DNA from 2 places in the Desulfosporomusa polytropa genome. Region 2 is predicted to be linked to the other one. Evidence: a T-box and tRNA genes for the amino acid it is inferred to sense, from the RefSeq annotation. Region 2 holds a T-box; the other holds one or more tRNA genes.
What was found. The T-box of region 2 lies ahead of ACZ449_RS04265 (valine--tRNA ligase). A T-box ahead of a tRNA ligase gene usually reads a tRNA of that ligase, here a tRNA-Val.
Positions count from the first base shown of each region.

Region 1: it has a tRNA-Val gene. The T-box ahead of ACZ449_RS04265 (valine--tRNA ligase) is inferred to sense a tRNA for this amino acid. The anticodon was not compared.

Region 1 is NZ_AP042400.1:2,263,434-2,275,186, forward strand. It holds rRNA gene ACZ449_RS12465 (16S ribosomal RNA) at 1-1,470, opposite strand, end outside; RNA gene ssrS (6S RNA) at 1,874-2,047, opposite strand; tRNA gene ACZ449_RS12475 (tRNA-Cys) at 2,051-2,125, opposite strand; tRNA gene ACZ449_RS12480 (tRNA-Trp) at 2,198-2,273, opposite strand; tRNA gene ACZ449_RS12485 (tRNA-Val) at 2,355-2,431, opposite strand; tRNA gene ACZ449_RS12490 (tRNA-Pro) at 2,483-2,559, opposite strand; tRNA gene ACZ449_RS12495 (tRNA-Arg) at 2,569-2,645, opposite strand; tRNA gene ACZ449_RS12500 (tRNA-Leu) at 2,651-2,737, opposite strand; tRNA gene ACZ449_RS12505 (tRNA-Leu) at 2,830-2,914, opposite strand; gene ACZ449_RS12510 (hypothetical protein) at 2,968-3,198, opposite strand; gene ACZ449_RS12515 (3D domain-containing protein) at 3,592-4,329, opposite strand; gene ACZ449_RS12520 (DnaJ family domain-containing protein) at 4,694-5,020, shown strand; partial or broken gene ACZ449_RS12525 (IS1182 family transposase) at 5,392-6,738, opposite strand; gene ACZ449_RS12530 (aminotransferase-like domain-containing protein) at 6,982-8,388, shown strand; gene ACZ449_RS12535 (aspartate/glutamate racemase family protein) at 8,498-9,211, shown strand; gene ACZ449_RS12540 (sugar O-acetyltransferase) at 9,208-9,855, shown strand; gene ACZ449_RS12545 (diacylglycerol kinase) at 10,719-11,081, opposite strand; gene ACZ449_RS12550 (hypothetical protein) at 11,175-11,345, opposite strand.
Region 2 is NZ_AP042400.1:572,088-583,840, forward strand. It holds gene fdhF (formate dehydrogenase subunit alpha) at 1-754, opposite strand, end outside; T-box leader at 1,489-1,720, shown strand; gene ACZ449_RS04265 (valine--tRNA ligase) at 1,760-4,420, shown strand; gene ACZ449_RS04270 (bifunctional folylpolyglutamate synthase/dihydrofolate synthase) at 4,454-5,737, shown strand; gene ACZ449_RS04275 (O-antigen ligase family protein) at 5,896-7,134, shown strand; gene ACZ449_RS04280 (DRTGG domain-containing protein) at 7,406-7,792, shown strand; gene ACZ449_RS04285 (ATP-binding protein) at 7,765-8,193, shown strand; gene ACZ449_RS04290 ([Fe-Fe] hydrogenase large subunit C-terminal domain-containing protein) at 8,234-9,562, shown strand; gene ACZ449_RS04295 (DRTGG domain-containing protein) at 9,592-9,933, shown strand; gene ACZ449_RS04300 (PHP domain-containing protein) at 9,930-10,676, shown strand; gene nuoE (NADH-quinone oxidoreductase subunit NuoE) at 10,738-11,247, shown strand; gene ACZ449_RS04310 (ATP-binding protein) at 11,258-11,753, shown strand, end outside.

The DNA of each region.
Region 1 (11,753 bases), 1.7 Mb from region 2:
TCGAATCGGTTACCCCACCGGCTTCGGGTGTTGTCAACTTTCGTGGTGTGACGGGCGGTGTGTACAAGGCCCGGGAACGTATTCACCGCAGTATGCTGACCTGCGATTACTAGCGATTCCGACTTCACGGAGGCGAGTTGCAGCCTCCGATCCGAACTGAGAGCTTGTTTATGCGTTTTGCTTGACCTCGCGGTCTTGCTTCGCTTTGTTTAAGCCCATTGTAGTACGTGTGTAGCCCAGGACATAAGGGGCATGATGACTTGACGTCATCCCCGCCTTCCTCCGTCTTGTCGACGGCAGTCTCCCTTGAGTTCCCGACATTACTCGCTGGCAACAAAGGATAAGGGTTGCGCTCGTTGCGGGACTTAACCCAACATCTCACGACACGAGCTGACGACAGCCATGCACCACCTGTTTTCGTGTATCCGAAGATAGGAACTAATCTCTTAGTCTTTCACTCAATGTCAAGCCCTGGTAAGGTTCTTCGCGTTGCGTCGAATTAAACCACATACTCCACCGCTTGTGCGGGCCCCCGTCAATTCCTTTGAGTTTCAACCTTGCGGCCGTACTCCCCAGGCGGGGTACTTATTGCGTTAGCTTGCGGCACAGAGGGGGTCGATACCCTCTACACCTAGTACCCATCGTTTACGGCTAGGACTACCGGGGTATCTAATCCCGTTCGCTCCCCTAGCTTTCGCGCCTCAGTGTCAGACACAGTCCAGAAAGTCGCCTTCGCCACTGGTGTTCCTCCCAATATCTACGCATTTCACCGCTACACTGGGAATTCCACTTTCCTCTCCTGCACTCAAGATTCCCAGTTTCCTGCGCCTATACGGGGTTGAGCCCCGCACTTAGACACACGACTTAAGAATCCACCTACACGCCCTTTACGCCCAATAATTCCGGACAACGCTTGCCACCTACGTATTACCGCGGCTGCTGGCACGTAGTTAGCCGTGGCTTCCTCCTTTGGTACCGTCATTAGAATGCATTATTCACACATCCCACGTTCGTCCCAAACGACAGAGCTTTACAATCCGAAGACCTTCTTCACTCACGCGGCGTTGCTCCGTCAGACTTTCGTCCATTGCGGAAGATTCCCCACTGCTGCCTCCCGTAGGAGTCTGGGCCGTGTCTCAGTCCCAGTGTGGCCGTTCATCCTCTCAGACCGGCTACTGATCGTTGCCTTGGTGAGCCATTACCTCACCAACTAGCTAATCAGACGCAGACCCATCTCTAATCGGTAGCTTATAAATAGAGGCCACCTTTCTTATCTTAGTCATGCGACTAAGATACCACATTCGGTATTAGCACCACTTTCGCGGTGTTGTCCCCAATTTAGAGGCAGGTTGTCTACGCGTTACTCACCCGTTCGCCACTAAGCATCCATTGCTGGATACTCCGTTCGACTTGCATGTGTTAGGCACGCCGCCAGCGTTCGTCCTGAGCCAGGATCAAACTCTCCAATAAAGGTATGCCGTCTATGAGCTTATAAACTTAAATACCATTGCTATCTTAATTAAAGTAGACAAACTACATTAATAGACGCACCAGGCACAAGTTCAAAGTCACAGAGTGACTACATTATATGAAGCCATTTGTTGGCTCTATAAATCAATTTAAAAATTGTTTTTGTGTTGTATGTCGCAAGCGACATACAACCGCACATCTGGCATTTATGATGCATTACTTACATTGTTCAGTTTTCAGGGAACGTTGTCGTTTACTCAACGGCGGAATATTATAATAGCATTTTTATTTGTTTATGTCAACACTATTTATTTTTCCAATTACTTCCGCCGCTCATAGCGACTTTTATAGATTATCACGTTACTGTTATTACGTCAAATGTTACTTATTGGTAATTAATTATTAGTTGCCCAAAATGTCGTCTCTTTGTATGTCCAAACCTGCACCTAGCAGGTGGGTATCCTTAAGTTTGTTTTTGTCCTCCACTCAAAGGTGGCTCGACAGCTACATACCATTAAATTCCCTATATAGTAAAGTAGGTTGGACATATCTAAGATAACATGCATTCCAGGCATTTTATTGGAGGCGACACCCAGATTTGAACTAGGGGATCAAGGTCTTGCGGACCTTAGCCTTACCACTTGGCCATATCGCCATCTTTTCGGATTAATTATGTCAACAAATTTTATGTCAGTAAAAAAGACCAGTTAGCTGATCTTTAATTCGTTGGCAGGGGCAGAAGGACTTGAACCCTCAACCAACGGTTTTGGAGACCGCTACTCTACCAATTGAGCTATACCCCTGTGTGTATTACTAGGTTTTTAGCCTAGAACCCGCCGGTTATGATCCGGATGATCTACCAAACTGACCTATAGATTCCTTTTTGGTGGGGTTAAACGGACTCGAACCGCCGGCCTCTTCGATGTCAACGAAGCACTCTAACCAACTGAGCTATAACCCCAATATGGATTTTATATTCTATCAGCCTTAGATTAGCTTGTCAATAATACTTTGGTCGGAGCGGCAGGATTCGAACCTGCGGCCCCCTGGTCCCAAGCCAGGTACTCTACCAAACTGAGCCACGCCCCGATCTTTTTATGGCGTCCGCGAAGGGATTCGAACACCAGACCCACGGCTTAGAAGGCCGGTGCTCTATCCGGCTGAGCTACGCGGACTTATATGGTGCCGGAGGTCGGACTCGAACCGACACGGGGTTGCCCCCGGCAGATTTTGAGTCTGCTACGTCTGCCAATTACGTCACTCCGGCAATGGAAATTTAAAAAGGATGTTCGTCAGAACTAAGCGATTCGCACCAATCAGACTTCGCCTCACGACTCGTCTTCTTGGGCTCTCTGCTTATGGTGCGGGAGACAGGAATTGAACCTGCACGCCTCACGGCGCTAGATCCTAAGTCTAGTGCGTCTGCCAGTTCCGCCACTCCCGCGTCCTTGGATTTATTACTATATCAGATGGCCTCATTAATGTCAACATAGTAGATTATGGACATGCTAACCACTTACCCTCATCACAAAATAGATATACTTCCTTATCGGCAATCCGGCAGGTGTAGCGCATACCTTGCAGACCTGCCTTTAATGATGCCGCTTGGCGAATATCTACTACACGGTCAATCGGGAATTTCCGGCCATCTTCCCATATCAGGGAAAGTGGTCTGATTCTGCCTTCTTTATCGTGTTTGGCTACTACTTCTATGTGTACTTTCCCCACATAACTCACCTACTTAAAATAAGATACCGGATGAATCGTATGGTCATCCTTCGGATTGAAGCCAGTTAACTGACGATCAAGCAGCATGGCGCAGCGTTGGACACTGTAATGTCCAAACCGTTTACGGGTAGTATCAATGGTCTTCTCTAGCGTCTCGGTTTCCGAGACAAAAAAGTGCCTCCTTGCATTAGAACATTTGTTATAGAACAAATGTTCTAATGTGTAAAGAGGATGTTACGGGAATATACGCTTAGAAGATAATATCAATTCGTTAAAAAAATAAATCCCCATAGGGTAAGCCAATCACGGCTCCTTATGGGGGTATTGTCGCTTTTCTATAATATTTCGTTAAAAGTAATCTGTACTGAAAAGTCACCTTTACTTGTCCGTTTATCAAGTTTTTAAAACATATACGGTCACATTACGCTTTCCCCATTCGAACGCTTCATCTTGAGTATCCATTGCTAAATCAATGTGATTGCCATTTATCGCTCCCCCTATGTCATCTGCAATGGCTTTGCCATATCCTGGAACGTAAAGTTTTGTTCCAAGTGGAATTACATCTGGGTCAACCGCGCATAGCCCTCTGCGCAGATAGGTACCCATATATGTATAGTCGGTGCAATCCTGGTCATAGCGGGTATATGCAGTAACAAGCATTGGCAAAGCATATAGGTATTCTGGTACGTCGCTATCTTTTTTCGGCGGATTATATGTTGGCTTACGGGGTAAAGGAGAGGTTTTCGGACGAGTACCTTTAAAATTTTTAAGGGCATTCATTGTTTTTTTTCCAACAATACCATCTTCCACTAATCCGCAATCTCTTTGAAACATCTTAACAGCTTGTTGTGTTTGATACCCAAATACCCCATCAGCTTTACCGCCAAGATATTTGGCTTTAATCAGGTATTTTTGCATATCGACAACTTGACTATTACGCATGCCTAATTTCAGTGCAGTAATACTGGTATTTGACGATTGGGATTGGGTAGAGGAACCGATGTTTTTGTGCCCTCCACCAAAAACATCATTAATGATGTTGAATAAAAAGAACCCCGCATAAGCGGGAGCTGGCTGGGAAGCTGAAACACAGAAGGCAAGTAGCAGTACAGTAGCTGATTTTTTAAACATTTCGGTCTAATTCCTTTCTATTAAAATTGCTGCAAAGTTGAAGCTATAAATAATGGATTCAAAGGTTTAGAAGGATCGTTTTGCCTATGTTATCGCACAAATTACCAAAAGTATTAAGGAAAAAAAGGTCCAAAGACGACTTTTTCATCTAGGTATTTTATGGAATAATACAAAAAGCATATACCACTATTTTGAAGGCTCGGATACTCAATTAGACTTTCTAATAGCTTGGAAATCGTCTCCTGTATCCTTCGGTGTGACGGGCAAGATGGCAGTGACATGTCAAAAAAACCGTGGTAATATGGTAGCATAGAATACTTTTAATAATTTTACCGCTACCACTATGCAGGAGGAACGATGAAGTATGAGTGATTTCTTCTTTTTTAGGATTGCGGAACAGAAAATACAAGAGGCAATTGAACAAGGTGAACTTGATAATTTGCCCGGCAAAGGAAAACCGCTAGTCTTTGATGATGCTCAGATACCACAAGAACTCCGCTCTTCGTATAAAATACTAAAAAATAACGGTGTTCTTCCGACTGAGATGGCGCTAAAACGGGAGATTGTATCATTAGAGAGTCTTCTACAGGTCTGTTTGTGTGAGGATAATAAGGAGAATCTACGCAAACAACTTAGTAATAAACAGGTGCAGCTAGGTATCCTTATGGATAAACGCAAACGTCGCAAATAAAAGGTTTTCAATCATATAAAAACATGTGATTGAAGCAAAGATCCGTTTGTTTACTAGGCGTACTTCCTGTTAGTATGTTAAATTACAAAATCATTGCATAGAGCAATTGATTTTGCAATGGTAAAATTATAGATAGCAGAGTTATCTTGGATACTGGACGTCAGCAGTGAGTAGGCCAGCCGGGAGCCGATCCCGGCATAAATATAACAAGCCGTCAGTATTAATACTGACGGCTCAGATCGTCGACAAAAAGGCACCTTACGCTTTGCGTAAGGTGCCTTTTTGAAAGAAATAAACAAAAAATTAATCAGTGATGGTTTAAATTGCGAATAAACTTGGGAAACAGGAGCTAAGAGCCCCTTTCTTCGTTTCCAGGTTGCTAACTTTTTTAAATTCATGCACGCAAAAGTGAGCGTCACCTGCATCTTAACTTTTTGCAGACCACGCAATTGGGTGTATCTCATGGCATGTTTTTCTTTAGCATCGGCAAACACGCGTTCTATCGTTTGACTTCTCTTTTGATAAATCTCTCGATACATGGGGGTATGCCGATAGTCTTCCGCTAATTCCATATACGGTTCCCATACATGGCGCGTAACTATTTTTTGCTGCGCTTTACTTTGCGTACACTGATTTAGAAACTTACAGTCTTTACAGTAATTCGGATCACTTTTATATTCTCGATATCCTTCGCGATTGGTTGTACTGTAAGGTAACACCTGATTGGCAGGACAAAGGATGCAGTCGTTATATTCATCATAGACATATTCATACTTCTTAAAAAAACCAGATTTCGTCATAGGACGCTTATATGGAACGGCTGGTATTCTATTACTATCTATGATTTGCTTCATAATCCACGGAGTTTTATATCCAGCATCTATGGCAATCACTTGAATTTCAGGAAATTTACGGATCAGTTTCTCGTACACTCCATCAAACATTCTACTGTCATGTATATTGCCTGCGCCTACTTCAAAATCGAGTATGAAGTTATGTCGGTCACAGACTGTATTTGCCACATAGGCAAAGCACTTTTCATGCTCACCTTTATGAAACAAGCCGCTTTCTGGATCAGTTGTACTTTCCTTAATGTTTTTCGTTTCCGGAGATTTTGGTGTATCATCATCATCATTTTTTAGTGGTTTCTTCCCATGAGTCTCTCGATCTTTTGCTATTTCCTCATCTAATTGCTGCTGATACTGTTTTGCCTGTTTTTCTACAATTTTATTAGTGGCTTTTTTCTTATTAGCACTTGCTTTGATATGGGTTCCATCAAGGAATGCTGCATTAGCATCAACAAAGCCGCAACGGATTATCTCATCCAAAACCCGAGTAAAAATTCGTTCAAACACATTTGTTCCTTTAAAACGTCTGGCGTAATTCTTCCCGAAGGTTGAAAAGTGGGGGATCGGCTCTCCAATATCATAGCCAATAAACCACCGATAGGCCATATTGACTTCAAGTTCTTTGATAGTTTGACGCATACTGCGAATGCCAAAAAGATATTGAATAAAAACAATTTTAAATAGGGATACCGGGTCAATTCCTGGTTTACCCCACTCGATTTCGCTGTATAATCCTTTTACCTCATCGTAGATGAAACTAAAATCAATGGCTCTATCTATATCTCGTAAAAGATGATTCTCTGGAACCAAATCTTCTAAACATAAAAACTTTATTTGTCTTTGATTTATTCTATTTTTCTTCACATACATAAGAAATCACTCCCAGTTCTATTTTATCATAAAACTGGAAGTGATTGTCCTTTTGTCTACAGTCTGAGCCGTCAGTATTAATACTGACGGCTAATCTTGTCTATTTTATAAAAATATTGGAATTTAGTTTCATGCAAAAAAGCAAAAGAGATTCTTCAACCGCCTTTAGGCTTTTTCTTTGGAAGATGCTAAAATGAATAAAATGAGAATTATTTTTCATTTTATTCCAAGGGAGGTTGTCCTGTGTCTGTAAACTCTTTTGAAAACTACCCCATGAACTGGCGGCCCCGGCTGGAAAAGCGCACTGGTACTCTATATAAAGAACTGTCTGAACAACTGGAAAAGGCTATTCAATGCGGCCAATTAAAACCTGGGACCAAACTGCCGCCCCAGCGCGAGCTGGCTGACTATCTGGATGTCAACCTCAGCACCATCACCAAAGCCTACAAGCTTTGCAGCCTAAAAGGACTCCTACAGACTACTATCGGACGTGGCACCTATATTGCCTATGATGTAATGAACAGTCGCTATCTATGGCCGGACAACTGGAAAAATCCGCAAGTCATCCCCATGGGTGCTACGCGGCCAGACGAGAATTCCTATAAAGACGTACGCAACCAGCTCATGGACCTTTTATCTGAGTCTGACTGTACCAAATGGTTTGACTACGGTACTGAACAGGATATGCTCTGGCATCGCCGGGCAGGCGCTCTGCTTATGGAGCGCGAGGGCTTTGCTGCCGATCCAGAAAATGTCTTTCTCACCAGCGGTGCACAAAATGCACTGATGGCCGCTCTACTTGCAGTCTGCACACACGGAGATGCCGTCGGCGCTGATCCACTGACCTATCCGGGGCTTAAAGGTGCCGCATCTGCTCTGGGTATACGTCTGATTCCACTTCCCTACAATGGGGAAGACATCAATTTCACCGCACTTGCTGCCACCTGTCAGAAAATGCTTCTTAAGGCCTTGTATCTCATGCCGCAAAATCAGAACCCGACCACCCGCACCATGAGTTCTGCCACCAAACAGGCCTTAGCAAAATTTGCTGACGCACATCAGTTATCCATCATTGAAGATGCCTCCTACAACCTTCTTACTACCCGACCAGCCTCGCCGATTGCAAGCCTGCTACCATCTCAGACCTTTTTTATTTCCGGACTTTCCAAAGGCATCGCCCCAGGGTTGCGTCTGGCCTATATGGCCATTCCTCCCCGTTATCATGAAGCCATCACCACTGCGCTCTATACCATGTCCATCACGGTATCACCCCTCATGAGCGAACTTGCCGCCCGGCTTCTCGTATCCGGTGCTGCCTGGAAGACTCTGGCTATGCATCAGAAAGAAACTATCGCCCGAAGCCAACTCACAAAGAAATATCTCGGTCCCTTTCTCACCGATGCAGATGATGCCTGCATCTTCCGATGGCTACACCTGCCTGACAACTGCGCCTATAGTGGCTCTGCCTTTGAACAGTTGGCCCTCCAGAACGGTGTGCAGGTTTACGCAGCCGAGCGCTTCGCCCTCGGAGACAGCTCCCCTGAAAATGCCGTCCGCCTAGCCATCACCGCTCCAGCCAACCGCTCCGAGCTGGAAAAGGGCCTAAAGATATTGCAAAATATGCTTCACGAGCTACAAAATAACCCATGATTTTGCACTTCAAAACATTATCCGCCATACAATGTTTTTATTGTATGGCTATTTTTTATATTCTATACTGAATTGATAATGATATTAATTTACAGAGGAGCAATCTTTTATGAAAACTATCGGATTACTTGGCGGCATGAGCTGGGAAAGCACTGTCACTTATTATCAAATCATCAATGAAACTATCAAGCAACAGTTAGGTGGGCTGCACTCAGCAAAGATTTTACTTTACAGCGTAGATTTTCACGAAATCGAGACCTGTCAGGCCAGTGGTGACTGGAAACGCAGCGCACAGTTTCTGAGCACAGGCATACAGGCTCTGGAAAAAGGTGGTGCAGACTTCATTGTCATTTGCACCAATACCATGCACAAAGTCGTCCCCATGCTTCAGCAAAAAACGCAACTTCCTATCCTGCATATCGCCGAAACAACAGCTGTAGCCCTCAAAAAGAAAAAGATATATAAATCGGCTCTGCTCGCCACAAAATACACGATGGAGCAGGACTTCTACAAAGACAAACTGCTGGCAGGCGGCATTGAAGTACTAATTCCGGATGAAGAAGACCGGGAAATCATAAACCATATCATATACGATGAGCTTTGTCAGGGAAATATACTCCCCACCTCCCAAAAAGAATACCTTCGCATCATTGACGGGCTGTCTGCCCTTGGTGCCCAAGGCGTCATTCTTGGCTGCACAGAGATTGGTCTGCTTATTAAGCAAAAGGACACGCCACTGCCTGTATTCGACACGACAATCATCCACGCCAAGGCTGCGGTTGAAGCTGCTCTTTCTGACGAAAAGGAGGCACAACTGATATGACTGAAGAAGAAAAGATTTTCAACGGTAAAATATTCAATGCCAGCACACCCGAGCTGCGCAAGATTAAGCATGCTGCACATACTGCCTGCCAAAAATACAATACTTTAGACGAAAACGATCCATCACGTCCGGCACTGCTCAAAAATATTCTTGGCAGTATCGGCACCCCCTTTCGCTTCCAAGGTCCCGTGCAGTTCAACTATGGAACACACACCTTCATCGGCAACGGTTTTGTTGCCAACTTCAACCTTCTGGTCATGGACGATGCCCGCATCTATATCGGCACCAATGTAGCCTGCGGCCCGAATGTCTCTCTGTTGGCAACTAGCCATCCCCTGCTTGCTAGCGAGCGTCTTGGGCTCAACCCCGAAGGACAGTCCATAGCTTTTGCGGAATATGCCCAGGAAATCCATATTGACGATAATGTTTGGCTGGCTGCGAATGTAACCATTCTGGGCGGCGTCCATATAGGTGCAAATTCCGTCATCGGCGCTGGCAGTGTCGTCACCCACGATATCCCGCCCAACACACTGGCCGTTGGAATTCCTTGCCGCCCACTGCGGGAAATCACAGCCGCAGACAGCTGCCGCAGTCTATTTCTGCCAGAAGATGACGAACATTTCAAATATAACCTCATGTTTTGACTATGCGGTTCCTGGGCAAATACCAGGATAGTCCTCACGAAGCAAGGAGTTATAATTTCGCAGCAGTAAAAACACATGGACAGGGAATATGTTTCTTGAAGCAATGTCCCTGTCCCCGCGTTTTACTCCGGTTTGGCAAATTGCCGCTAAATATACTACAGGTAAAAATGATGTTCGTGAAGTTATTTATGAGATTAGAAAGATGAATAAATTAGATAATAACGCAAACGTTTATCCTGGGCAGTTTCAGACAGTTCTTCCGTCCCCGCGTCCTATTTGTGTCAGTTATCGTAATGGGCAATAATTGTAGCAACAGAGATAATCGCAGCCCACATAATAAAGATCCTTATCGGCTCTAGTGCTTCTAGCATTATTTCCCCCTATAACCTTATAAACGATCACGGCCTAACCGTAATCACGCCTGACCCATCCGTCTGTGAGCCAAGTCCCGAATAAAATTCTTGATGCAGTCTCTTCATCGATATAATTTGATAAATACCTACAGATTACTGTTGCTTTTCAATAAACCAGCTCCCCTAATCACAATACAAAAATAATAATACGGTTTTGGATGGATTATAATAATGTGTGGACATGAACATCGCAAAATAGTGCGGTATTGTTGAAAAAATGCAAAATAACGTCACACCTTGGATACCAACTTATCCTATTCCCGATTTCCGCTTAATCTTTATCAATGAACCGCACCGTACTTACCCTCTTTATATATTGATATCATAACCCATAAACCGCGAGGTGTAGGAACAATTAAGTAAACCTAACAGCGTTGGAGCAACATCAATGAAAGTCGTCTTCGGCAAGTAATACCCTCATGGAAACCCCCTCTTTTTTTTGCGAAGTCTCTATCTTAAGCAGAACAGATCATAGAAAATAAAGCCCCATATAAGAGTAGTCAACAGTATAGATATAAAGACAACGGCACTGCCCAAATCCTTAGCCTGTTTGGCCAGTGGATGGATTTCTGTTGTCACAAGATCAACAGTCCGTTCAATGGAGCTATTGATGGCTTCAGCAAACAGCGGGAGAAGCAAGGATAATCTTAGTATCCCCATGTAGCCAAAAGGCATATCAACAAAAGATATGGCCAGTTCCAAAAGGCCGGTGACCAGCACTTCCCCGCGAAAAGAGCTTTCATGCTGTAGCATGTCAAGCAGACCAGCCAGAGCATAGCGAGTATTTCTATACAAAGTGTACTGCGGTTTCATCAGCCTCACCTCCCGTCAGTCGATAAATCATGAGGATTATCAGCCATACCCCCAGCATGGTAACAACAGTATGACTGAGAAAGTGAGCTCCTTTTACCATCTGGTAGAAGCCCGTGACCCAGCCTGCGCTAAAGCCAAACAGCAGTAGTCTTCATCAGAAACGACCCAGATATTAGCGAATTTTGGCTGGGCGATTTCACTGCGGTCACTGATGGAAAACCCGTTCGATTTGAAAAAATAATTCATGTTGTCAACTAGCCTCATCGAAATCCCCCTCGCGTAAATCTTCACAAAGATTGCATATGTAATAAAATTATATCAACTGATTATGAAAATAAAATGAAAAATGCTTGGGTTCCGTCAATAGCCGATGACTAAAGGACTTATTCTAGATGGTTTAAGCAACGCTTGTAATCGGTGTGGCACTAGCCCAAGATGCATACTTCATTCTGATCGAGGGTAGTCAAGTGCGACAAGAAGTCGCATGATATATTGCCGAAAGGCTACCCTATCCATTCGGGGTAACCCTATTATGACTAGCGTGAACGGTAACGTTTGGGTTAGAAAGCTCACAAGACAATGTGGGAATCCGAGTAGCCTAAAACTGGAATAACTGCTAGGGTAAGAAAGCTATGGAGAACGTAAAGTGAATCACTGTAGAAATCGTTACGC
Region 2 (11,753 bases):
GACTGGTTAGATTAGAGGTAACACCAATGACCTTATCGTCTTTTACATTTAGATCGAAGTTGCAGCCTACACCGCAGAAGGGGCAGGTTGTTTTGACTTTTTTATCAGGCAAACCAGCATAGTGCATAGGCTTTTCGGTCAAAGCGCCTACTGGGCAAGCCGATACACAGGTTCCGCAAAATAAACAACTGGACGAATCGATCAGGGGCTCGTCAAAAGCAGGTGCTACTTTGGTATCAAATCCTCTGTTTGTCCATTCAAGGGTATCGCAGCATTGCACTTCCCGGCAAACTCGGACACAACGTCCGCAAAGAATACATTTGTTATTATCCCGAATAATAAAGGGGTTGCTGTCGTCTACGGCAAATTGGCGGCGATCGCCATTGAAGCGAATCTCGCGGATACCGAGTTGGTTTGCCAGCGACTGCAACTCACAATCCAGGTTGCGCTGACAAGATAAACAATCCTGCGGGTGGTTAGCCAAAATGAGTTCCACGACGCTTTTGCGTGCTTCCCGGATAACTGCAGAGTTGGTGCGTACAACCAACCCTTCAGAAGCTGGGTAAGTGCAGGCGGTAACGAGTCCGCGGGCACCTTCTACTTCCACGACACAGACACGGCAGGCTCCTTCGGGGGTTAAATCAGCGAGATGGCATAACGTAGGGATTGTTACTCCTGCTTGTTGGGCGGCTTCTAAGAGCGTACTTCCTGCGGCGGTCTCGATGACTTGCCCGTCAATAGTTAGTTTGATCATTAACTGTGTTCACACTCCTTGTGGTAGTATAGATAATATCGAAAGGAAACTTAAAACGACTTATGGATTATTAAAAATTTTATGTGCAGACTGAATAGGGGGTGAATTTTGTTCTGCTAAAATATAGTGATTTTTCAGTATAAGGACAATAAACTTGTTTGTTTACACTTCGATTATAGGTTTTGTGGCAGGTAGTTAGGCTTAGTTTGTTTCTGTTTTTCCGTCGCATAAGATACTCACATTAGCCTAAAGCTAACATCCATTCCTCCTTACAATAATAGTTCGACGTTGCCTTTGGCTTTCCTCCTTTTTTAGAATAGAATAGAGGGGTTAAGGGTAACTAAGTAGTGGCTAATACCTCTCATTATATATATTGTAGAAACTGATCGCTGTAAGTGCTAATTCATTATTCTGAATGGCAAGAATATTATACTCAAACGAGCAGGACAGCTTGCGAGCTGTAAATAAAAGGAATTAGTGAATAGTTTCACTGAATTATTTTTGGAAGGCGAGTCATGAAAAGCCGGAGTATACAAAATATTGATATTATTATAACCATTTATTATAATTAAGCAAAATATTTATCTGATATGGAGCTGATTTGATTGATAGATTGTTATTTTTTAAATGAGAATACTATAGATGATTTAAGTAAGGCTGAAAAATCACAAAATGAAATGCCCGAACTTGACACTGTCCAGCAGGATAGGTATAATAAAGTCAATTGTATATGATGAATAGCGATGAATGGAAGAGTACGCTAACGCGACTGTTCAGAGAGGAAACCCTTGGCTGCAAGGTTTCTCAGTACGCAAGCTGCAGGTCATCCGGGAGCTGCTGTATTGAACCATTAAGTAGATGCAGCCGGGTTTGTGCCACGTAAAGGCATAGGGAGTGTCTGGTAGTAATTTATGCCAGAAATAAAGGTGGTACCACGGAAGAAACAAAAGCTCTTTCGTCCTTGGAGGACGAAAGAGCTTTTTTATATTTATTCAAGGAGGCACTATGGAACAAGAGCAGACTAACAATATCTCAACTGTGTATGACCCACAGACGGTAGAAGCTAAGTGGTACAAATTCTGGGAAGATAATAGTTTATTTCATGCTGAGGTAGACCCTGAAAAGCAAGCTTTTAGCATTGTAATACCGCCGCCTAATGTGACAGGGCAACTCCATATGGGGCATGCTCTGGATAACACCTTGCAGGATATTCTTATTCGTTTTAAACGCCAGCAGGGCTATAATACTTTGTGGATGCCAGGTTCCGACCACGCCGGGATTGCTACACAGATCAAAGTTGAGGAAGTGCTGGCCCAAGAGGGAAAGACCCGCTATGATCTAGGGCGTGAACCTTTTATTGACCGGGTATGGGAGTGGAAAGGGCAGTATGGTAGTCGGATAATTAATCAGCTCAAGCGCTTAGGTGCTTCCTGTGACTGGGAACGGGAGCGCTTTACGATGGATGAGGGTTGCTCTAAGGCTGTACGCGAGGTCTTTGTCAGCCTGTATGAACAGGGCCTTATCTATCAGGGACATCGTATTACCAACTGGTGTCCGCGTTGCAACACTGCCTTAAGTGATATTGAAGTTGAGCATGAAGAAACGCCAGGTCATCTCTACCATGTCCGGTACTTAGTGGAAGGTACTGATGGGGAGTATGTTACGGTAGCAACCACACGTCCTGAGACAATCTTAGGTGATAGTGGTGTAGCGGTTCATCCTGAAGATGGACGTTACAAACACCTTGTTGGCAAGTATTTAATCCTGCCCCTTATTGGCCGCCGTCTGCCACTTTTTACTGATGAATATGTTGATCCTTCGTTTGGAACCGGAGCGGTAAAAGTTACTCCCGCTCACGACCCGAATGACTTTGATATGGGGCTTAGACATAAGTTAGAGGAAATAGTTGTTATAAATCCTGATGGTACAATGGCAGCCAATACCGGTAAGTATGCGGGTATGGATCGCTATGAATGTCGCAAGGCTTTGGTAAATGACTTGAAAGACCAAGGATATCTTGTGAAAATTGATGAACACAGTCATGCTGTTGGTCATTGTCAGCGTTGCAGCACAGTAGTGGAACCATTAGTTTCTAAGCAGTGGTTTGTTAAAATGGAGCCACTAGCTAAACCAGCTATTGAGGCTGTAACTTCAGGCCAAATTGAATTTGTGCCTGAGCGGTTTACCAAAATCTATACTAATTGGCTGGAAAACATTCGGGATTGGTGCATTTCCCGTCAAATCTGGTGGGGGCATCGCATCCCGGCTTGGTATTGTGAATGTGGCGAGGTTACTGTATCCCGGGAAGATATTACAGTTTGCCCTAAGTGCGGCGGGAAGGTTGAACAAGACCCTGATGTGCTTGATACTTGGTTTAGTTCCGGGTTATGGCCGTTTTCCACCATGGGTTGGCCTAAGGATACGGCTGAACTTAAACAATTTTACCCCACAAGTGTACTAGTAACCGGCTATGACATTATTTTCTTCTGGGTAGCCAGAATGATCATGATGGGGCTGAAGTTTCAAGAGAATATTCCCTTTAAGCATGTGTTTATTCATGGCTTGGTGCGCGATAACCAGGGACGGAAGATGAGTAAGTCACTAGGTAATGGCATTGACCCGCTAGAGGTAATTGATAAATACGGTGCAGATACACTACGATTTATGTTGATAACTGGTAACACTCCTGGTAATGACATGCGCTTTTATTGGGAACGTGTCGAGTCCAGCCGTAACTTTGCCAACAAAATCTGGAATGCCTCACGCTTTGTATTGATGAATCTGGAAGGGTTTGATCCGGAGTTTGTGCCTGATGCTAAGACGTTTACACTTGCGGACCGCTGGATTTTGAGCCGCTATAATGCCACTGTGGCTGATGTAACGCGCAATCTTGAGCGTTTTGAACTAGGGGAAGCCGCCCGCATGGTTTATGAATTTATCTGGGATGAGTTCTGTGATTGGTATATTGAATTGGCTAAAGGCCGCCTTTATAACAAAGAAGATGCCGAGAGCCGCAAAGTGGCGCAATACCTGTTAAGTTATGTTCTGAGCAATACGTTAAAGCTATTGCATCCATTTATGCCGTTTATTACCGAAGCTATTTGGCAGAGTCTGCCACACCAGGGAATTAGCATAATGACAGCTGGCTGGCCGGCTGAAGACCAGGAACTTACTAACCATGAAGACGAACAACTAATGGGCGTTCTTATGGAGACAATTAAGTCAATTCGTAATATGCGGGCTGAAGTCAACGTACACCCTGGTAAAAAGAGCCAAGTAATTTTGAAAATGGCTTCTGGTGAGTTCAAAGCTAAGATGGAGGCCAATACTAGCTATATTAAAACATTAGCAGCTGCTGAGCCAATCACTATCCTTGCTGCTAGTGATGCCAATCCAGAAAATGCGATGACAGCGGTGGTTAATGGTGTCGAAATTTATTTGCCACTCAAAGGACTTATCGATGTCGAGAAAGAAACAGCTCGGCTGAACAAAGAAATCAGCAATCTGGACAAAGAACTATCACGTATTAGCGGCAAACTGGGTAACCCTGGCTTTACGGCCAAGGCTCCTGCTGATGTCATTGAAAAGGAAAAAGCCAAACAAACCGAATTCGTAGAAAAGCAAACGGCTATTAAAGAACGCTTGGCCTATTTGGCTCAGCTATAATTAGTCGATGCCTAAAAAATGGAGGTGCAACAGATGAATTATGATCAAACGTTAGCATACCTTGAAAATTTGAGTAAATTTGGTATTAACCTTGGAATGGCTCGCATTGAACGCCTGTTAGAGCTTATGCAGCATCCGGAACGGCGGTTTAAATCCATTCATGTTACCGGCACAAATGGCAAGGGTTCAACAACAGCGATGTTGTCAGCTATCTTGACTGCCAGCGGTGTCAAAAACGGCATGTATACTTCGCCCCATCTTCATGACTATCCAGAACGGATGGTTGTCAATGGACAGGAAATAACCAGAGATGAATTTGCTCAGGCAATTACTTACACCAATAAATTTGTGGAACAGATGTTAGCAGAAGGTTTTGAGCAACCCACAGAATTTGAAGTAATTACTGCGGCCGCCTTCTACTATTTTGCTGCCGTAGGTGTAGAGTATGCTGTTATTGAAGTTGGACTGGGCGGGCTTCTGGATTCTACGAATGTTATTATTCCGGAAATTTCGGTAATTACCAATGTTACACTGGAACACACGGATCGTTGCGGTTCTACAATTGCTGATGTTGCCCGTCATAAGGCTGGTATAATTAAAGATGGCGTACCAGTGGTAACGGCTGCAAAAGGTGAGCCACTTGATATTATTAAGCAGACGGCAGCGGATAAAGGTGCTAAAGTCTATGTAAAAGACGAGCAGTTTTCCAGTGAATTTCAAGGGTTAGCCAATGGAAAGCAGCAAATGTTTGTTGATGCTGGTGATTTAGGTCAAGCTGAAATTGCCCTAAATATTATTGGTTGTCACCAAGTGGAGAATGGATCAGTTGCTGTTGCGACTGCACTGCTTCTAGGAACCAAGGAACCACGAATTACTTTGCAGACAATTAAGAGTGCCCTTAATACGGTACGCTGGCCAGGACGGTTTGAGATTGTTCCCGGCAGTCCGGTTATTATTATTGATGGTGCGCATAACCCGGATGGGGCCAGAGTGTTGCGGCAAAACCTTGATCTGGTGTTTCCAGGACGAGAAATAACCTTTGCGTTAGGTATTCTCCGCGACAAAGATGTAGCAGGAATTATTCGTGCGCTTATTCGCACAACCGACACAGTTGTTACTGTTCAGCCACTTTCCTACCGGGCAGCAACTCCGGAAGAAATTGCCCGGGAAATAGAGGCGCGTCATGTAGAGGCCGCGAGCACAATTGAAGGTGGTATTGAGCGTGCCAAGCAACTGGCAGGCTCTGATGGAATTGTTTGTGTCGCAGGTTCGTTATACTTAATCGGTGAAGCACGCTATATTATCTTTAATAAGTAGACAAATTAATTATAATTGTATATAATAAATACTGGCGCTTGGAGCATAATGCAAGCGCCAGTATTGTTTTTACTATATTAAAAAAGCATATTCTTAAAAATGCCATACTAAGAGAAACTGTAGTAGAACCGGGAATTTTTTGAACCGTAGGTGAAAGTGTGTATATTGCATATTCGTTTAACAGTCAAACCCAATATCGTCTTGATTATCTCATAGAACATTGTATTTTGGCTGTAGCCTTTTTTTTGCCAATGTCGCTGGATGTCTCTACTTTATTTCTCGGTGTGGGAACCGTTTTATGGACAGTTAAGATGACGGCAGCAAAGCAACTGCTGTTAAAACGGACACCATTTGATGAGCTTATTGCTCTTTTGGTTATTTTGTCAGCTGCTTCTATTGCTGTTTCCCCAGACAGGGGCTTTAGTTTTTATAATTATTATCATCTTATGGGCCGATATATATTACTTTATTATCTTGTTATTAATAATATAAATTCGCTGCCACAAGTGCAGCGACTAGTATGGTCGGTGATGGTTTCGGCCCTATTGGTAGCTTGTTATGGGTTTTATCAATATGTACATGGTGTGGATATATCGAATTTTCAGTGGGTGGATGGTGAACAGTTTCCTGACCTTAAAGTCCGGATTTTTTCCACTTTGCAAAATCCGAATTTGCTAGCCGGTTTTTTAGTGGTGGTTATGTCTTTAGCTGTTGGTCAGGGCTTATATGACGAAAGAATTGCCGATAAAATATTGATGTTTATGCTGGTTACTGTACTAGGAATATGTCTGGTACTTACTTATTCGCGTGGTGCATGGTTGAGCATAGTGGTAGTTGCAGCTATTTGCGGGCGATTCTATAATCGCAAAGTGTTGTGGTTGTTTGTAATAATCCCGGTGGTCGCGTTTTTTTGTCATGATGCAGTAATGGAACGTATAATGTCTATTTTTAATCCTACAGATACTTCCTCAACACTGCGAATAGCCTTGTGGGAAAGCACGATTGCCATGATTTTGGATAATCCACTGTTTGGGATTGGTTGGGGAGCCTACTGGCTGGTGTATCCTGAATATGATTTTTTTCTAAATAACCCAGCTGCCCGGATCGTTCACGCTCATAATATGTATTTACACATTGCGGCAGAAATTGGGATACCGGGGCTACTTGTTTTTTTAGCTGTTATTTATGGACATACTAAGAAAGCTATAGATATTTTGCGACAGACTAATAACCGTTGGGTAGCAGGGCTTATGCTTGGCATCATGTCTGCCGTTTTAGGTCTGGCTGTTAATGGATTTACTGACTATATTATGTTTAATGTGCAACTGTCGATGTTGTTTTGGCTTCTGAATGCGGTAATTATTGCCGTATGGCAAGGAAACTGCCGCTACCACTAATAACATTGAGCACTTGTTGCAGTAAGCAAGAAGATAGTTGTGTTCATAAGCGTGTCATTCCTGCTGTATAGAATTGCCATGTATTTTTTTGGGAAAAAACCTAATTATTTTACAACTAGCAGCAGGATTTATAAGACATAACGCGAATATACACAATTATTAGTGATATTCAGTAAATTATACTAGTAGGGGGGAGTAGTCCCTTACTTTTTTATGCGGAATTTAGTGAAATTTCGAACAAGCGTTAATTTTGGCTCATGGAGGTGCCGTATTGAAACTGGCACAAGTAAGAATTATGCTGGATGCTGAGGTACTTTGCGGAAGAGAATGGCTTGACAGAGAAGTTAAAAGCGCTTGTGGCGCAGACCTAATGAGTGATGTTTTGGCCTTTACTAAAGAACAAGGGCTGTTGTTAACAGGTCTGACAAACATTCAAGTCATTCGTACCGCTGAAATGAGTGACTTAGTTGCTATATTGTTTGTACGCGGTAAACGGCCAGGGCCGGAGGTTGTTGAAATGGCAAAGAACATGGAAATTCCTTTGCTGTCAACTAAGAAACAAATGTATGAAGCTTGTGGTTTGTTATACCGAGATGGTCTGGCGGGTTGTTCGCTAAAGGAGGAACACTTTTGTCGGCAGAATCCGGAATTGAATTAGAATTTGTATTAGAATCTGCAGATTTTAACGGCGCAGGGGAAGCTTCGAGCAAAATCAAGCGTACCTTGCAGCAACTCGGAGTACGCCCTGATATTATAAGAAGAATCGCCATAAGTGCCTATGAGGCTGAGATGAATGTGATTATTCATGCATCTCGCGGTGTGATCAAAGCGGGGATTCATTCTGATCGTACCGAATTGGTCGTGGAAGATGAAGGTCCGGGAATTGCTGATATTGGGCTTGCGATGCAAGAAGGGTTTTCGACGGCTCCCGACCATATTCGTGAAATGGGTTTTGGTGCCGGTATGGGGTTGCCTAATATGGCACGATGTACAGATAAGTTTGATATTAAAAGTGAAAAGAATGTGGGAACAAAGCTTAGAATGGTTATTTACCACTAAAATAAAGGTAAGATATTGAATGGATTGAGTGGTGAAAGTGGTGGAAGAACGTTTTCATTCTGTGAGGTTGATGCCGGAGCGATGCCAAGGATGTGTAAATTGTACGAAGCGCTGTCCGACGGAAGCAATACGCATTCGTGGCGGTAAAGCCTGCATAACATCCTCCCGTTGTATCGATTGTGGTGAGTGTATTCGGCACTGCCCGAGTCACGCTAAAACAGCCGTGACTGATGAAATTGCTGATCTAAAAAAATACAAACATAATATTGCATTACCAGCACCAGCACTCTATGGTCAGTTTAAGGCTGATATTCCGGTTAGAGCTATTTTGTCTGGTTTATTAAAACTTGGTTTTGACGAAGTGTTTGAAGTAGCTCACGGAGCAGAAATTATTTCATTGGCAATTCGGGATTACCTTAAGCGTACTGATGTTCCTCGCCCCGCCATTTCTTCGGCTTGTCCGGCCATTGTCAGGCTTATTCAAGTTAAATTTCCTGAAATTATTAACCATATAGTACCTTTTGATGCTCCGGTTGAGGTGGCAGCCCGGTTGGCGCGAGCTGAGGCTGAACGGCTGCGTGGTCTTGATCCAAAAGATATTGGTGTATGGTTTATTACGCCCTGTCCAGCCAAGATGACGGCAGTATATCAGCCGCTTGGCACTGAAAAATCTAGTATTAGTGGCGCTATTGCTATTAATAAAATTTATCATGAGTTATTTAAAGTCGTGACTGCTGATGTTCAAGATGCTCGCCGACAAGCTTCTTGGGTAGGTGTCGGCTGGGCGGTACCAGGTGGTGAGACATCAGCTATTGGTGTTGATAACATCTTAATAGTACATGATATTAATCACGCTACAAATGTACTGGAGCAAGTTGCCTTAGGTAAACTCAAAGATGTTGACTATATTGAGGTATTGGCATGTGATGGCGGCTGTATCGGTGGTGCACTGACAGTAGAAAACCACTACGTAGCAGAACACTGCATGAAACAGCGAATTGAAAAGAAAAAAATACAGGATCCTAAGCTCGGCATACTACCGCGTTCAGATTACTCTGAATTTGAACTCGGAATAGCTGGGCGGCGGGCTATTGAGCCTAAACCGGCAATGCGTCTTGATGCCGATATTTCTAAGGCAATGTCTAAAATCGAGATAATGGATGCAACGTTAAAAAGCTTGCCAGGCCTTGATTGTGGCTCGTGCGGTTCTCCCAATTGTAAGGCGTTGGCTGAAGACATTGCTCAGGGACGGGCTAGTCTGACTGACTGCGTATTTCTTTTGCGTAACAAGGTGCGGGATTTGGCTTACGAAATGGTTAATTTGGCTGCCAAATTACCGCCACCGCTTGATAAAGAAAAGGAAGAATAGGTTCAGTAACAGTATGGGGAGGAGTATTTGTGACTATTCAAGAAATAGTGAAAGCCTTATCTCTAAAAGTAATATCAGGCCAGTCTAACCTCGATAAGTTGGTTAGTGGTGGGTATGCGTCAGATCTTCTGAGTAATGTCATGGGTCAAGCAAATGCCGGTAATATATGGGTTACGATGCAGGGGCACCAGAATATTGTGGCTGTAGCATTACTGGCTGGCCTGACTGCTATTGTTATTGCCGGCGGTGTGGAACCAGATCCAGAGGCTGTACGTAAGGCCGAAACAGAAGAAATAGTTATGCTGACTACAACGCTTTCTGCTTATGAAGTAGTTGGACGCTTATATCAGCTTGGCATTACGGGGGAATGATGCGACGGTTTGTGGCCGATCTTCATGTGCACTCGTTGTTGTCGCCTTGTGCTGAAATTGAAATGACGCCAAGTAATATTGTTTGGCACGCCGTGCAGCATGAAATTGATATAGTTGCCATTACCGACCATAATGCCTGTGATAATGTTGTTGCCGCCTTAGAAGCGGCAAAAGGTACTACTGTCACCATAATACCGGGGATGGAAGTTGAAAGCAAAGAAGAAGTCCATCTGATTGTTTTATTTGAAAAAATGCGGCAACTCAAAGTCTGGGAACAATTTGTTCAGCAGCATAGGTCAGGACGCCTCAATGATGCTGAAAGGTTTGGTGCTCAATTTATTGTTGATGCTGACGATAATTTTGTTGCTGAGAAAACGGAAATGTTGCTAGCATCATTGACTGTTGGTATTGCAGAAATCACAGCACAAGTAAAAAAACTTGGTGGAATTTGTATTGCCAGCCATATAGACAGGCCAACTTACAGTATTATTTCACAACTTGGTTTTATTCCACCTGATGTTGAATTGGCGGCGGTGGAAGTATCAAGAAATATGAGTGTAGAGCAGGCGTCACAGCGTATTCCTACTATTGGATGCTTGCCTATAATAACAGCCTCGGATGCCCATGTAATGGATGATTTTATTCATGGCCCTAAGACTGTCTTCTATATTGAGCAACCGACGTTAGGGGAAATCCATCAGGCATTATTAGCTCAAAACTTGCGAAAGGTGGTGGTGGTTTAGCCACTGTTTAATAGTAGTTTTAGTAGAACAAATGTGATTTTTTTCATAAGGAGGAGTTAAAATGAACAGCGACAACGAAACTAAATGCTGCTGCTGTGGCGGCGGTGAAGTAGGCAAGCTGGCTCTTGATCAATTGGATGCAATTCTTGCCAAATACCAGGGTGTAAAAGGCGCTCTTATCCCGGTGCTGCAGGACGCACAACATGCTTATGGTTACCTGCCTAGAGAAGTTATTCAGGCGATTGCTGAAAAAATGGCAATTCCGGTTAGCCAGATTTACGGTGTAGTAACCTTCTACTCGCAATTCCATCTCAATCCTCGTGGTAAAAATATTATCCGTGTTTGCCAAGGCACTGCTTGCCATGTGCGCGGCGCTAAAGCTATTCTTGCTGCACTGGAAGATAGTCTGCAGGTTAAAGCTGGTGGCACCACTCCTGATCTTAAGTTTACATTGGAAACAGTGGCTTGTATTGGTGCTTGTGGTTTGGCTCCGGTAATGATGGTCAATGATGATACCCATGGTCGCCTGACTCCTGAAGTAATTCCCGATTTATTGGCCCAATACGCCTAGCATTTAGCCTATGCGCGAAATATCGCTTCATATACTTGACTTAGTTCAAAACTCAATCGAAGCTGGGGCGACAGCAGTTAAATTAGAAATTATTGAGACTATAGTTAAGGATAGTATGGTTATTAGAGTGTATGACAATGGTCGGGGTATGAATAAAAAAATGCGGCAGTTGGTAATTGATCCTTTTATAACCACCAGAACTACCCGGCGGATAGGATTGGGATTGCCGCTAATGGATATGTCTACTAAACGTTGTGGTGGGTATTTAAAGATTGATTCAACACCAGGGCAGGGTACAGTGATTGAAGCTATGTACCAACATAGCCACTTTGATAGGCCACCAATGGGAAATTTAGTGGAAACAATTAAGAGTATACTTGTTGGAAATCCGGTACTGGAATTTTCTTATAATCATACGGTTGATGACAAAAGTATCTCAATTTCTTCTCGCGAGATAGCCGATATTTTAGATGGGATATCATTAACGCAGCCAGACGTATTAATCT